Regions from separate parts of the Streptomyces sp. HUAS 31 genome, predicted to be linked through region 1. Evidence: riboswitches for the same ligand, from Rfam matches in the RefSeq annotation. Region 1 holds a riboswitch; each other region holds the start of a gene.
What was found. Region 1 has a riboswitch for cobalamin ahead of PGH47_RS28360 (ribonucleoside-diphosphate reductase subunit alpha). Riboswitches for the same ligand answer to the same signal wherever they lie in the genome.
Positions count from the first base shown of each region.

Region 2: linked by a shared signal. The riboswitch ahead of PGH47_RS34555 ((2Fe-2S) ferredoxin domain-containing protein) and the one ahead of PGH47_RS28360 (ribonucleoside-diphosphate reductase subunit alpha) in region 1 are both predicted to bind cobalamin.
Region 3: linked by a shared signal. The riboswitch ahead of PGH47_RS34835 (energy-coupling factor ABC transporter permease) and the one ahead of PGH47_RS28360 (ribonucleoside-diphosphate reductase subunit alpha) in region 1 are both predicted to bind cobalamin.
Region 4: linked by a shared signal. The riboswitch ahead of PGH47_RS09755 (cobalamin biosynthesis protein) and the one ahead of PGH47_RS28360 (ribonucleoside-diphosphate reductase subunit alpha) in region 1 are both predicted to bind cobalamin.

Region 1 is NZ_CP116353.1:6,338,601-6,341,872, reverse strand. Features, by position in the region: gene PGH47_RS28370 (ATP-binding protein) at 1-85, opposite strand, end outside; gene PGH47_RS28365 (GNAT family N-acetyltransferase) at 242-748, shown strand; cobalamin riboswitch at 801-937, shown strand; gene PGH47_RS28360 (ribonucleoside-diphosphate reductase subunit alpha) at 1,063-3,272, shown strand, end outside.
Region 2 is NZ_CP116353.1:7,803,572-7,806,843, forward strand. Features, by position in the region: gene PGH47_RS34550 (short-chain fatty acyl-CoA regulator family protein) at 1-1,116, shown strand, start outside; cobalamin riboswitch at 1,131-1,305, shown strand; gene PGH47_RS34555 ((2Fe-2S) ferredoxin domain-containing protein) at 1,368-1,784, shown strand; gene PGH47_RS34560 (gamma-glutamyltransferase family protein) at 1,837-3,272, shown strand, end outside.
Region 3 is NZ_CP116353.1:7,861,785-7,865,056, forward strand. Features, by position in the region: gene PGH47_RS34815 (energy-coupling factor ABC transporter ATP-binding protein) at 1-175, opposite strand, end outside; gene PGH47_RS34820 (hypothetical protein) at 172-315, opposite strand; gene cbiQ (cobalt ECF transporter T component CbiQ) at 312-1,061, opposite strand; gene PGH47_RS34830 (energy-coupling factor ABC transporter substrate-binding protein) at 1,065-1,433, opposite strand; gene PGH47_RS34835 (energy-coupling factor ABC transporter permease) at 1,430-2,131, opposite strand; cobalamin riboswitch at 2,162-2,347, opposite strand; gene PGH47_RS34840 (M55 family metallopeptidase) at 2,448-3,272, shown strand, end outside.
Region 4 is NZ_CP116353.1:2,220,026-2,223,297, reverse strand. Features, by position in the region: gene PGH47_RS09760 (cobyric acid synthase) at 1-627, opposite strand, end outside; gene PGH47_RS09755 (cobalamin biosynthesis protein) at 624-1,565, opposite strand; cobalamin riboswitch at 1,662-1,781, opposite strand; gene PGH47_RS09750 (hypothetical protein) at 1,937-2,158, opposite strand; gene PGH47_RS09745 (inorganic phosphate transporter) at 2,194-3,272, opposite strand, start outside.

The sequences.
Region 1 (3,272 bases):
CGGCCGCCCGCCTCGGAGCCAGCGTCGCCATCGGCGCGTTGCGCGGCCGCTTCTTGCCGGGCGGACTGCCGACGACCCTCGTCATCGTTCGTCTCCTTCCGAGAACGGCTCTCGAAACGGAGCGACCGCGGGGCGCCGACACCTATCTCCATGGAAGCACTCCCGGAACTCCCCGCAACCCGGCGGCCCTCGGCGGAAAACCCCGGGCCCGCCCACCCGGCCGTCCGGCAGACTCGGGCCCATGGACATCGCGATCCGCCCGGCGGAACCCGACGAGTTCGACGCGCTCGGCGAGATCACCGCCCGGGCCTATCTCCACGACGGACTCCTCGACTTCGGCGAGAGCGACGAGTACCTCGGCGAGCTCAGGGACGTGGCCAAGCGCGCGGCCGCCGCCGAGGTGCTCGTGGCCGTCGCGGACGGCCGGCTGCTGGGCGGGGTGACCTTCGTGCCGAGCGGCGGCCCCATGGCCGACATCGCGCGCTCCGGCGAGGCCGAGATCCGGATGCTCGCCGTCGACCGGGCGGGCCGCGGACGCGGCGCCGGCGAGGCCCTCGTCCGCGCCTGCGTCGACCGCGCCCGGGCCACGGAGGGCTGCGTACGGATCGTCCTGTCGACCCAGCGCACCATGCACGGCGCCCACCGCATCTACGAACGGCTGGGTTTCGTTCGTACACCCGAGCGGGACTGGAATCCGATCCCGCAGCTCGTCGACATCACTCTCCTCACCTATGAGTTGACGCTCTGAAACCAGCGCGACACAACATCTGGGGGTGGCGTGGCGGGTGAGCACAAGATGTATGCTCATGCTCGCTGTCGCCGCAGGGGAATCCGGTGCGAATCCGGAACTGTCCCGCAACGGTGTACTTGTGCATGTCTGTTCCCACAGTTGTGCACAGGAGTCAGTCCGAGGACCTGCCGACAGCGCGCCCGGCCGACCGGCCGGTGCGCCCTGACGTCCGGGCCTCGTGGAATGGGCCGGTGGACGCGACGCCGCGTGCGCTCGTGTGCTGCCCCCTGCCCTCCGCAAGGCCCCCGTGCCGAGCGAGGGAGAGCCCCCACGTGACCATCGCGCCAGCAGATCCGGCCTCAGTCGTCCCATCGGTCCCGACCGACGCGGACGCCCCCGGAACCGCGTTGCTGCGGCTCCTGGCCGAGCTGACCGCCGACCTCCCCGACGCCGACCCCGGCCGGGTCGCCGCCGCCGCGCTGCGCGGCCGGTCCGCCCGGGCCGACGAGGCGGAGCTGCGCGAGCTGGCCACCGAGGCGGCGGCCGGTCTCATCTCCGAGGACCCCGCCTACAGCAGGCTCGCCGCCCGGCTGCTGACCATCTCCATCGCCGCCGAGGCCGCCTCGCAGGGTGTGACGTCCTTCACCGAGTCGGTCGCGGTCGGCCACCGCGAGGGCCTCATCGCCGACCGCACGGCCGAGTTCGCGCGTCTGCACGCGGCCCGCCTGGACGCCCTGGTCGACACGGCCGCCGACGACCGTTTCGGCTACTTCGGCCTGCGCACCCTGCACAGCCGGTACCTGCTGCGGCACCCCATCACCCGCAAGGTGATCGAGACGCCCCAGCACTTCATGCTGCGTGTCGCCGCCGGTCTCGCCGAGGACGACACCACCCGCTCCGTCGACGAAGTCGCCGCGCTCTACGGCCTGATGAGCCGCCTCGACTACCTGCCGTCCTCCCCCACGCTCTTCAACTCCGGCACCCGGCACCCCCAGATGTCGTCCTGCTACCTCCTGGACTCCCCCAAGGACGAGCTCGACTCCATCTACGACCGCTACCACCAGGTCGCCCGCCTGTCGAAGCACGCCGGCGGCATCGGCCTGTCGTACTCCCGCATCCGCTCCCGGGGTTCGCTGATCCGCGGCACCAACGGGCACTCCAACGGCATCGTCCCGTTCCTGAAGACGCTGGACGCCTCGGTCGCCGCCGTGAACCAGGGCGGCCGGCGCAAGGGCGCGGCCGCGGTCTACCTGGAGACCTGGCACTCCGACATCGAGGAGTTCCTGGAGCTGCGGGACAACACCGGTGAGGACGCCCGCCGTACGCACAACCTGAACCTCGCGCACTGGATCCCGGACGAGTTCATGCGCCGGGTCAACGCCGATGCCCAGTGGTCCCTGTTCTCCCCCGCCGACGTGCCCGAGCTGGTCGACCTGTGGGGCGAGGAGTTCGACGCGGCCTACCGCAAGGCCGAGGAGCGAGGGCTCGCGCGCAAGACCATCCCGGCCCGCGATCTGTACGGCCGCATGATGCGCACCCTCGCGCAGACCGGCAACGGCTGGATGACCTTCAAGGACGCCGCCAACCGCACCGCCAACCAGACGGCCCTGCCGGGCCATGTCGTGCACTCCTCCAACCTCTGCACGGAGATCCTGGAGGTCACCGACGACGGCGAGACGGCGGTCTGCAACCTGGGTTCGGTCAACCTCGGCGCCTTCGTGACCGGCGGCGAGATCGACTGGGAGCGCCTGGACGAGACGGTCCGCACGGCCGTCACCTTCCTCGACCGAGTCGTCGACATCAACTTCTACCCGACCGAGCAGGCGGGCCGCTCCAACGCCAAGTGGCGGCCGGTGGGCCTTGGCGCGATGGGCCTCCAGGACGTCTTCTTCAAGCTGCGGCTGCCGTTCGACTCGGCCGAGGCGAAAGAGCTCTCCACGCGCATCGCCGAGCGGATCATGCTCGCCGCGTACGAGGCGTCCGCCGACCTCGCCGAGCGCAGCGGACCGCTGCCGGCCTGGGAGAAGACCCGTACCGCCCAGGGTGTGCTGCACCCCGACCACTACGGCGTCGAGCTCACCTGGCCGGAGCGCTGGGCGGCGCTGCGCGAGCGGATCACGACAACGGGCCTGCGCAACAGCCTGCTGCTCGCCATCGCGCCGACCGCCACCATCGCCTCCATCGCCGGTGTCTACGAGTGCATCGAGCCGCAGGTGTCCAACCTGTTCAAGCGCGAGACGCTCTCCGGCGAGTTCCTCCAGGTCAACTCCTACCTGGTCGACGAGTTGAAGGCGCTGGGCGTCTGGGACGCCCGCACCCGCGAGGCGCTGCGCGAGGCCAACGGCTCGGTGCAGGACTTCGCCTGGATCCCGGCGGACGTCCGGGCGCTGTACCGCACTGCTTGGGAGATCCCGCAGCGCGGCCTGATCGACATGGCGGCGGCCCGCACCCCGTTCCTCGACCAGTCGCAGTCCCTGAACCTGTTCCTGGAGACGCCGACCATCGGCAAGCTCTCCTCGATGTACGCGTACGCCTGGAAGTC
Region 2 (3,272 bases), 1.5 Mb from region 1:
CGCCGCAACCAACTGCTGTCCGAGCGGCTCGCGGGGCCCGACGGCCGCGACACCGCCGACGCGGCACCCCGCTCGCCGCACGAGGAGATCCGCGACTTCTTCTACCGCCGCCGGAACTACCTCCACGACACCGACCTCGCGGCCGAGCAGCTCGCCGAGCGGATCGGCATCCGGCCCGGCGAGGTCCTCCGGGCCCTGACCGCCCGCCTGGCCGACGCCCACGGGATCCGCCTCGCCGACACCCACGCCGTCCGAGAGGCCGAGGCCCGGGGGAACCGCCCGCCCACCGGCTCCGGCGACCGGCTCCACCACTACGACGCGTCGACCCGCACCCTCCACCTGTCGACCCGACTGCGCCCCGGCCAGCGGGCCTTCCGCATGGCGACCCAGCTCGCGCTGCTGGAGCACGCCGGCGAACTGGACCGGCACGCCGCCGAGGACTTCCCGGCCGGCTCGCCCGCCCACACCCTGGCCCGCATCGGCGTCGCCAACTACTTCGCCGCCGCACTGGTGTTGCCGTACACCGCCTTCCACGCGGCGGCCGAGGAGGTCCGCTACGACATCGAGCGGCTCACCGACCGCCACGGCCTCGGCTACGAGACCGTCTGCCACCGGCTCAGCACCCTCCAGCGCCCGCGCCTGCGCGGAGTGCCCTTCTCCTTCGTGCGGGTCGACCGGGCCGGCAACATGTCCAAGCGGCAGTCCGCGACCGGGTTCCACTTCTCCCGGGGCGGCGGCACCTGCCCGCTGTGGAACGTCTACGAGGCGTTCGCCGCGCCCGGCCGGATCCATGTACAGGTCGCCGAAATGCCGGACGGGCAAAGGTACTTGTGGGCCGCCCGCGCGGTCACCCGGCACCGCGGCGGCTGGGGCGAGCCCGGCAAGACGTACGCCATCGGCCTCGGCTGCGAGATCCGGCACGCCCACCGCCTCGTCTACTCCGACGGCCTCGACCTCACCAGCCCCTTGGCCGCCACCCCGATCGGCATGGGCTGCCGCGTGTGCGAACGCCTCGACTGCCCGCAGCGGGCCACGCCGCCCCTCGGGCGGACCCTGCGCATCGACGAGAACACCAGCACCTTCGTGCCGTACCCCGTGACCGGGCGCACGAGTTGAGCGGCACGAGGAGTTGATAGCCTCGGCGGGCCAGTCGAGCCACATCCGAGGCCAGGGAATCCGGTGCGAATCCGGAACTGACGCGCAGCGGTGAGGGGGACGGGCGGGGCACGCGCCACTGGGAGACCGGGAAGGCGCCCCGACCGGACGAACCCGAGTCCGAAGACCTGCTGGCACCTCCGCGCCCCCGGGCGGGGAGGACGTCCGTAGGCCAGGCTCCGCGTACGAGCCCCGACACCCGAGGCAGGCCCGTGCTCCCCTCCCGTCCCGCGCCCACCGAACCCCCGGCACCCACCGCCGCGCCCGCGCCCTGCCGTGTCGTCGTCTGCCGGGACTGCTGCTGCGGCACCCCGAAGGTGACCGGGGTCGACCACGCGCAGCAGACCGCGCGCCTCGCCGACAATGTGCCCGTGCGCGTCTCCGACTGCCTCGACGTGTGCGAACACGCCAACGTGATCGTCGTCCAGCCGTCCGCCGCCGCCCGCGCGGCCGGCGCCCGCCCCGTCTGGCTCGGCCTCGTCAACGACCCCGACGCCACCGAGGACATCATCACCTGGGTCCGGGCCGGCGGCCCCGGCGTCGCGCCCTGCCCCGACGTGCTCGACCTCTACACCTTCACACCGCCCCGGCGGGCCGCGGACGCCAAAAGGTTGAAGCCCGAACAGTGAGTGCCTGAAGATCGGAAGGACCGATCCGCGCGACAGCGAGGTGAGAGACCCGATGTTCACCACCCGTCCCACCCTTCAGGGCACCTTCGGCATGGTGTCCTCCACGCACTGGCTCGCCTCGCAGTCCGCGATGGCCGTGCTGGAGCGCGGGGGCAACGCGTACGACGCCGCCGTGGCGGGCGCGTTCGTGCTGCACGTGGTCGAGCCGCACCTGAACGGCCCGGCCGGCGAGGTGCCGATCCTTCTCGCCCCGGCGGGCGGCGAGGTACGGGTGCTGTGCGGGCAGGGGCCGGCGCCGGCCGGGGCCACCGTCGCGCACTACCGGGAACTCGGACTGGAGCTGGTGCCGGGGACCGGGCCGCTGGCCGCCGCCGTGCCCGGCGCCTTCGACGCCTGGATGCTGCTGCTGCGGGACCACGGGACCCAGCCGCTCGCGGAGGTGCTGCGGTACGCCGTCGAGTACGCCGAGCACGGGCACGCGCCCGTGGAGCGGGTCGGCGAGACCGTGGAGACCGTGCGGGAGCTGTTCGAGACGGAGTGGACCTCGTCGGCCGAGGTGTATCTGCCGGGCGGCCGGGCGCCCCGCCCCGGGGAGCCGTTCCGCAACCCCGCCCTCGCCGCCACCTGGAAGCGTCTGCTCGACGAGGTCGCGGACGCCGGCGACCGCATCGCCCAGATCGAGGCCGCGCGCGCGGTGTGGCGCTCCGGCTTCATCGCCGAGGCCCTCGTACGGCAGGCCGGCCGCCCGACCATGGACACCAGCGGTGAGCGGCACTCCGGCACGCTCACGGCCGCCGACCTCGCCGGCTGGTCCGCGACCTACGAGGCGCCGGCGACGTACGACTGGAACGGCTGGACCGTGTGCAAGGCCGGCCCCTGGAGCCAGGGCCCCGTCCTCCTCCAGCAGCTCGCGCTGCTCCCGCCCGAGCTGCCGCGGTACGGGTCCGCCGACTACGTCCACCTGCTGATCGAGGGCTGCAAGCTGGCCATGGCCGACCGGGAGGCCTGGTACGGCGACGCGGCCGAGGTGCCGCTGACCGACCTGCTGTCGGACGAGTACAACGCCGCCCGGCGGGAGCTGATCGGTGAGAAGGCCTCGCACGAGCTGCGGCCCGGCAGCCCCGGCGGGCGTGACCCGCGACTGTGCGCCCACGCGCGCGTGGCGGCCGCCGCCCGGCCCGGCTCGGTCGCGCCGGGCGCCGGGGAGCCGACCGTCGCCAAGAGCCCCACGTCCCCGGTGCCGGGCGAGCCCGATGTCGCCGCCGACGGCGGGACCCGGGGAGACACCTGCCACATCGACGTCGTCGACCGCTGGGGCAACATGATCGCGGCGACCCCCAGCGGCGGCTGGCTCCAGTCCAACCCGGTCGTGCCCGAGCTGGGCTTCCCGCTCGGCACCCGGCTCCAGATGACCTGGCTGGAGGAGGGCCTGCCGAACTCCCTGACGCCCGGCCGGCGGCCCCGCACCACCCTCACGCCCTCGATCGC
Region 3 (3,272 bases), 1.5 Mb from region 1:
TGAGTCCGCCGCTCAGCAGCCGCATCAGCGTGGTCTTGCCGCTGCCGTTGCGGCCGAGCAGCGCGAGAGCCCGCCCCTCACGGACGTCGAAGTCGAGGCCGCTGAGCACGACGGGGCCGTCCTCGTAGGCATAGGAGGCACCCCGCAGGGCGACGAGGGCGGTGGGCTCGCTCATGGCAGGGCCTTTTTCGGTGCGGGGGCGGGGGTGGCCGGTGTCGCGAGTGGGGGGTGGCCCGTGGCCGTGAGTGTGGCGGGGCCGGCCTGGTGGGCGTTGGTCGCGTCCCGGGCGGCGACCGGGGCGGTGGGCTCGCTCATGGCAGGGCCCTTTCCAGTACGAGGGTGAGAGCGGCCAGCGCCGCGAGCAGGGCGCAACTCGCGGCCGTGAAACGGACGGAGACCTTCGCCTCGGGCACCAGGACGCGCAGGGTGCCGTCGTAGCCGCGCCCGGCGAGCCCGGCCTGGAGCCGGGTGGCCCTCTCGAAGGACCGCACGAACGCGGTCGCGCCGAGCCCGGCCAGTGAACGCCAGGTCGCGGCGCGGGTGGTGTGCCCGAGGCGGGCCGCCTGTGCCTCCCGCACCCGGCGCACGGAGTCGAGCAGCAGGAAGCTCATGCGGTACGTCACCAGCGCGACGTCCACGACGGGTGCGGGCACTCCCGCCTTCACCAGGCGCGGCAGCAGGTCCGACATCGGCGTGGTGAACGCGAACAGCAGCACCCCGAGCGAGGCCGCCGAGGTGCGCAGCAGCAGTTCACCGGCGCGCAGCGGCCCGTCGGCGGCGAGGGACACGAAGCCCTGCCCGCCGCCGACCTGGACCAGCAGTGTGGCCGCGCCGGTCACGCAGAAACCGAGCGGCACGCGGTACGCCCGCCACAGCCGCCGCCCGGGCACGCCCGCCGGGCCCAGCAGCAGGGTCAGCGCGGTGAGAAGGATCAGCGCGGCCCCCGGCCAGGGCGGCAGGGAGATCGAGAGCACGGTGAGACCGAGCCCGAGCACGGCCTTGTCCACGGGATGACGGCGGCGCCAGCGACTGCTGTGCGCCGCCGCGTCGATCGGCAGCACGTGTCAGACCCTGTCGGCCTTCGACTCCTCGGCGGCACCGGCCGCCGCCTCCTCGCCGACCCGCTCCAGTGCCCGCTGCTCGCCCTGCCTGCGTCCCCGGTGCAGCCCGAAGTAGTAGGCGAGGACACCGGCACCCAGCGCCGCCTGGAGGGAGAACAGAGCCGACTCGATCTCACCGGACGGCGGCTCGTACAGCGGCGAGAACCAGGGCTCGTAGTCCGGCTCGATCTCGGTGATCGCCGTCTCGGCCTCGCCGTCGGCGCCGGTGAACGGCTCCTCCTTGTGGTCGCCCAGGCCGAGCGCCAGCGGCAGCACGGCGAGCGCGGCCACCACGAGCAGCAGCAGGAGGTTGATCTTCGTGTTCCTGCTCATCGGGCCACCGCCTCGGTCTCGCCGCGGGACTGCTTCTTGGTGAGGAGCACGCCCAGCCGGGTCAGTTCGCCCTTGCTGGACTGCACCAGCAGCCGCATCACGAGCACCGTCAGCAGGCCCTCGCTCACCGCCAGCGGGATCTGGGTGATGGCGAAGATGGAGCCGAACTTGCCGAGCGCGCCCACGAATCCGCTGCCCGGGTCGGGGAACGCGAGCGCCAGCTGGACGCTGGTCACGCAGTAGGTGGACAGGTCCGCGACGAACGCGCCGAAGAACACGGCGACCATCAGCGGGACGTCGTAGCGCCGCAGCAGCTTGTAGATCGCGTAGCCGGCCCAGGGTCCGACGATCGCCATCGAGAAGACGTTGGCGCCGAGCGTGGTCAGACCGCCGTGCGCGAGCAGCAGTGCCTGGAACAGCAGCGTGATGGTGCCCAGCACGGCCATGATCGGCGGCCGGAACAGGATGGCGCCCAGGCCCGTGCCGGTGGGATGCGAACAGCTGCCGGTCACCGACGGCAGCTTCAGGGCGGAAAGGACGAAGGTGAAGGCCCCGGATGCGCCGAGCAGCAGTGTGCTCTCGGGATGCTCCCTGACCTCACGGGTGAGTGACCGTACTCCGTGTACGACGAACGGCGCGGACGCGACGCCCCAGGCGACCGCGTGCGCCGGGGGCAGGAAACCCTCGGCTATGTGCATGGCTCAGCAGACCCTCTCCAGCACCTCGTGGATGGTTGACGTGCCTTGGCCGGTCTCCTGGCTGACGGGTGACACCGCCCGTGCTCCGCCTTCCCGGGTCGCAAGGACCCAGTGGCTTGCCCGCGAGGGCAGGAGCCGGACTTCCCGATTCACAGTGGCGAGGGCCGCACCGGCATCACACCGGATTTCCCGTTCACCAAGGCGTGGTGACATTAGTGCCCTTGGCGGGTGGCTGACAAGCACACCCCAAAGGTGTGAAAGCGGCGTTCGTCCGCTTCGTGGCGGGTTCCCTCCCGGGCGCGTAACGTGATCGAGCATGAAGATCCTCATCAGCGCCGACATGGAGGGCGCCACCGGTGTGACCTGGCCGGCCGACGTGCTTCCGGGGACTCCCCAGTGGGAGCGCTGCCGGGCGATGTTCACCTCGGACGTCGATGCCGCCGTGCTGGGATTCCTCGACGGCGGTGCCGACGCCGTCCTCATCAATGAGGCGCACTGGTCCATGCGCAATCTGCTGCTCGAACGGCTCGACGAGCGGGCCGAGATGCTCACAGGTCGGCACAAGACGCTGTCCATGGTCGAGGGCGTGCAGCACGGCGACGTGGACGGCATCGCCTTCGTCGGCTACCACGCGGGCGCCGGCATGGAGGGTGTCCTCGCGCACACCTACCTCGCGAACCAGATCACAGGCGTGTGGCTGAACGACGTCCGGGCCAGTGAGGGCCTGCTGAACGCGCACGTCGTCGCCGAGTACGGCGTGCCCGTGGTGCTCGTCACCGGCGACGACCTGGCCTGCGAGGACGCGCTCGGCTACGCGCCGGAGGCGCTGAAGGTCGCCGTCAAGGACCACGTCTCGCGGTACGCCGCCGTGTGCCGTACGCCGGGCAGGACCGCCGCCGACATCCGTGCCGCGGCCAAGGAGGCGGCCGCTCTGGCGGTCCGTCACGAGCCGGTGTTCGGGGGACCGTTCACCGTCGCCGTCGAGTTCGACGCCGAACACCTCGCGATGGCCGTCACCGTCGTTCCCGGCGTCGAACGTATCGGCGAGCGCAAGGTGGCGTACACCAGCGAGCGAATGTACGAGGGAATCCGTACCTTCAAGGCGGTCACCACGATCGCCTCGGCCTCGGTGGAGGAGCAG
Region 4 (3,272 bases), 4.1 Mb from region 1:
GGGTTCGAGCAGCGACACGTCGCCGCGGAACTTGTTGACGAGGAACCCGGCGATCAGCTCCTGGTCCTGACGGGACAGCAGCGCGACGGTCCCGAAGAAGGAGGCGAAGACGCCGCCGCGGTCGATGTCGCCGACGACGAGCACCGGCAGCCCGGCATTGCGGGCGATGCCCATGTTGACGATGTCGGTCCGCCGCAGATTGATCTCGGCCGGAGAGCCGGCCCCCTCACAGATCACCGCGTCATACGTGCCCCGCAACTCGGCGAGGCACTCCAGCACCGTCCCGAGCAACTGCTGCTGCCGACCGCCGTGGTAGCCGCGCGCGCTCAGCTCGCCCACCGGCTTGCCCAGCAGCACGACCTGACTGCTCTGCTCACCGCCGGGCTTGAGCAGCACGGGGTTCATCAGCGCGGTCGGCTCGACCCGGCACGCCTGGGCCTGCATGGCCTGCGCCCGCCCGATCTCGGCGCCCTCGCGCGTCACGAACGAGTTCAGGGACATGTTCTGCGCCTTGAACGGCGCGACCTTCACCCCCTGCCGTACCAGCCACCGGCAGATCCCGGCCGTGACGACGCTCTTGCCCGCGTCGGAGGTGGTGCCGGCGACAAGAAGGCCACCGCCCGTCATGAGGTACGCCCCTTCGCGATACTGCGCGCGGCGACACACACGCCGAGCGCCAGCCAACTCACACGCTTCGACAGCCGTACGGCCCGCTCGACGTCGTGGACGCCCACGGCCCGTCCGTTCCCGTTCAGCACGGGACGGTGCTCGACCCGGCCGCCGTAGGAGAGGGTCCCGCCCAGCCGCACCCCGAGGGCTCCCGCGAACGAGGCTTCGACGGGCCCGGCGTTGGGGCTCGGATGCGCGGCGGCATCGGCACGCCAGGCCCGCACCGCCCCCCGGGGATCGTCGCCGGCGAGAGTGGCGAGTACGGCCGTCAGCCGCGCCCCCGGCCAGCCGGCCACGTCGTCGAGGCGGGCCGAAGCCCAGCCGTAGCGCAGGTACTTGGGCGACCGGTGCCCGACCATCGCGTCGAGCGTGTTCACGGCCCGGAAGCCGAGCAGTCCGGGCACCCCGCCGACGGCCCCCCACACCAGGGCGCCCACGACCGCGTCGGAGGTGTTCTCGGCGACGGACTCCACGACCGCCCGCGCGATCCCGTCCGCGTCCAGCGCCTGCGGATCCCGGCCGCACAGATGCGGCAGCCGCGCCCGGGCCCCCTCGACGTCCCCCGCCTCCAGGGCCCGCCCGACGGCACGGGCCTCCCGGGCGAGCGAGGTGCCCCCGACGACCGCCCAGGTGGCGGCGCCGGTCAGCGCGAGGGAGGCGGCCGGAGAGGTACGGACGACACGGGCGGCGACGGCACCCAGGGCAACGGCGCCACCGGCGCACACGGCGGTGTGCAGGGCGCCGCGTGCGCGGTCGTCGCGCCACAACACCCGTTCCACGGCGGCCGCGGCCCGTCCGAACGCGGCGACCGGATGCCCCCGGCGGGGATCGCCGAGCAGCAGGTCACCGAGGAGCCCGGCGGCGGCGCCGTACGCGAAGACGCGATCGGCTCGCATCGGGGTCAGCCGACCGTACGGCCGGACGAGGGTCTACTGCATGTCGATCGGCAGGCGAGCATCGCGTTGTGTCCTCACTCAGGGTGTCCGCGCCCTGGTTCGACGAGACCGACGGCGAGAGTTCCTGGCTCCCGGGGATTGCTACCCCGGTGACAGTGGCGGGACCGCGCCGGATTCTCACCGGCTTCCTCTTCTGCCGTCGTACTTGGCCCCGGAAGTCCACCACGGGGTTCCGAGGGGCGTCAACTTGCCGTTGACCTGCGACGGGAGAGTGTGCGAAGGCCCACACAGCAGCGAGGTGCGGGACGGTCGTCCGTCCCGCACCTCGGGTGTTTCGCGTGTTGTGGGTCAGGCCACGACGGGCCTGTGGGTCACGCCACGATCAGATAGATCCCGTAGCCCACGGCCGCCGCGCAGGCCGCGAAGCAGGCATAGGCGCCGGTGACCGCGAGCGAGGCCGAGTCGCCCTGGGCCACGGCCCGTTCGCGGCGCGAGAGACCCGCGACGCCGAGGGTGAACAGGCCCACCAGGGCCACCGTGACCACGAGGCTGACGCCGAAGACGGAGCCGAGTGCCGCCCAGTCGATCTTCATGCTTCTACTTTCTGGATAGCCGGATTACGGGGCGGTCAGACGGTGGCCTGCGAGGACGCGGGCTCGGAGGACGACGGGGCCGGAATCGTGGCCGAGAGGTCCTCGGCCGGCGTGCCCGCCGGGGGCGGGGTGACGGCGGCGATGGCGGTGGTGACCACGCCGGGCGCCTCGTCGCTGTCGTTGACGTTGGTGTGGTCGACGACCTCGCGGCGGGAGATCTTCCAGATCGCGGCGCTGGAGGCGACCAGGAAGACGGCGACGACGGCCGTGCCCCAGGTGCCGAAGCCCGTGACGTACTCCGCGAGCGCGCCGACCAGGGCGGCGGCCGGCAGGGTCAGGCCCCAGGCGACGAACATCCGGGTGGCCGTGGACCAGCGGACGACGCCGCCCTTGCGGCCGAGGCCGGCGCCCATCACCGAGCCGGAGACGGAGTGCGTGGTGGAGAGGGAGAAGCCGAGGTGGGAGGAGGCCAGGATGACGGTGGCCGCGCTGGTCTGGGCGGCGAAGCCCTGCTGCGGCTGAAGGTCGGTCAGGCCCTTGCCCATGGTGCGGATGATGCGCCAGCCGCCGAGGTAGGTGCCGAGAGCGATGGCCAGACCCGCGGAGAGGATGACCCACATGGGCGGGTCCGAGTCGGGGGCGACGACGCCGCCGGCGACCAGGGCGAGGGTGATGATGCCCATCGTCTTCTGCGCGTCGTTGGTGCCGTGCGCGAGGGAGACCAGGCCGGCGGAGGCTATCTGGCCGGTCCGGTAGCCCTTGGCGGCGGCCTGGCCGTCGGCCTTCTTGCCGAGGCTGTAGGTCAGGCGGGTGCCCAGGAACGCGGCGATGCCCGCGACCAGCGGGGCGGCGATCGCCGGGATCAGCACCTTGGTGACGAGCGCGTCGCCGTGGACCGCGCCGACGCCGGCCGAGGCGATGGTGGCGCCGATCAGACCGCCCATCAGGGCGTGCGAGGAACTGGAGGGCAGGCCCACCAGCCAGGTGAGCAGATTCCAGAGGATCGCGCCGACCAACGCGGCGAAGATGACCTCGGGACGGATGCCGGTCTCGTCGACGAGACCTTTGGAGATCGTGTTGGCGACCTCCACGGAGAGGAAGGCGCCGACAAGGT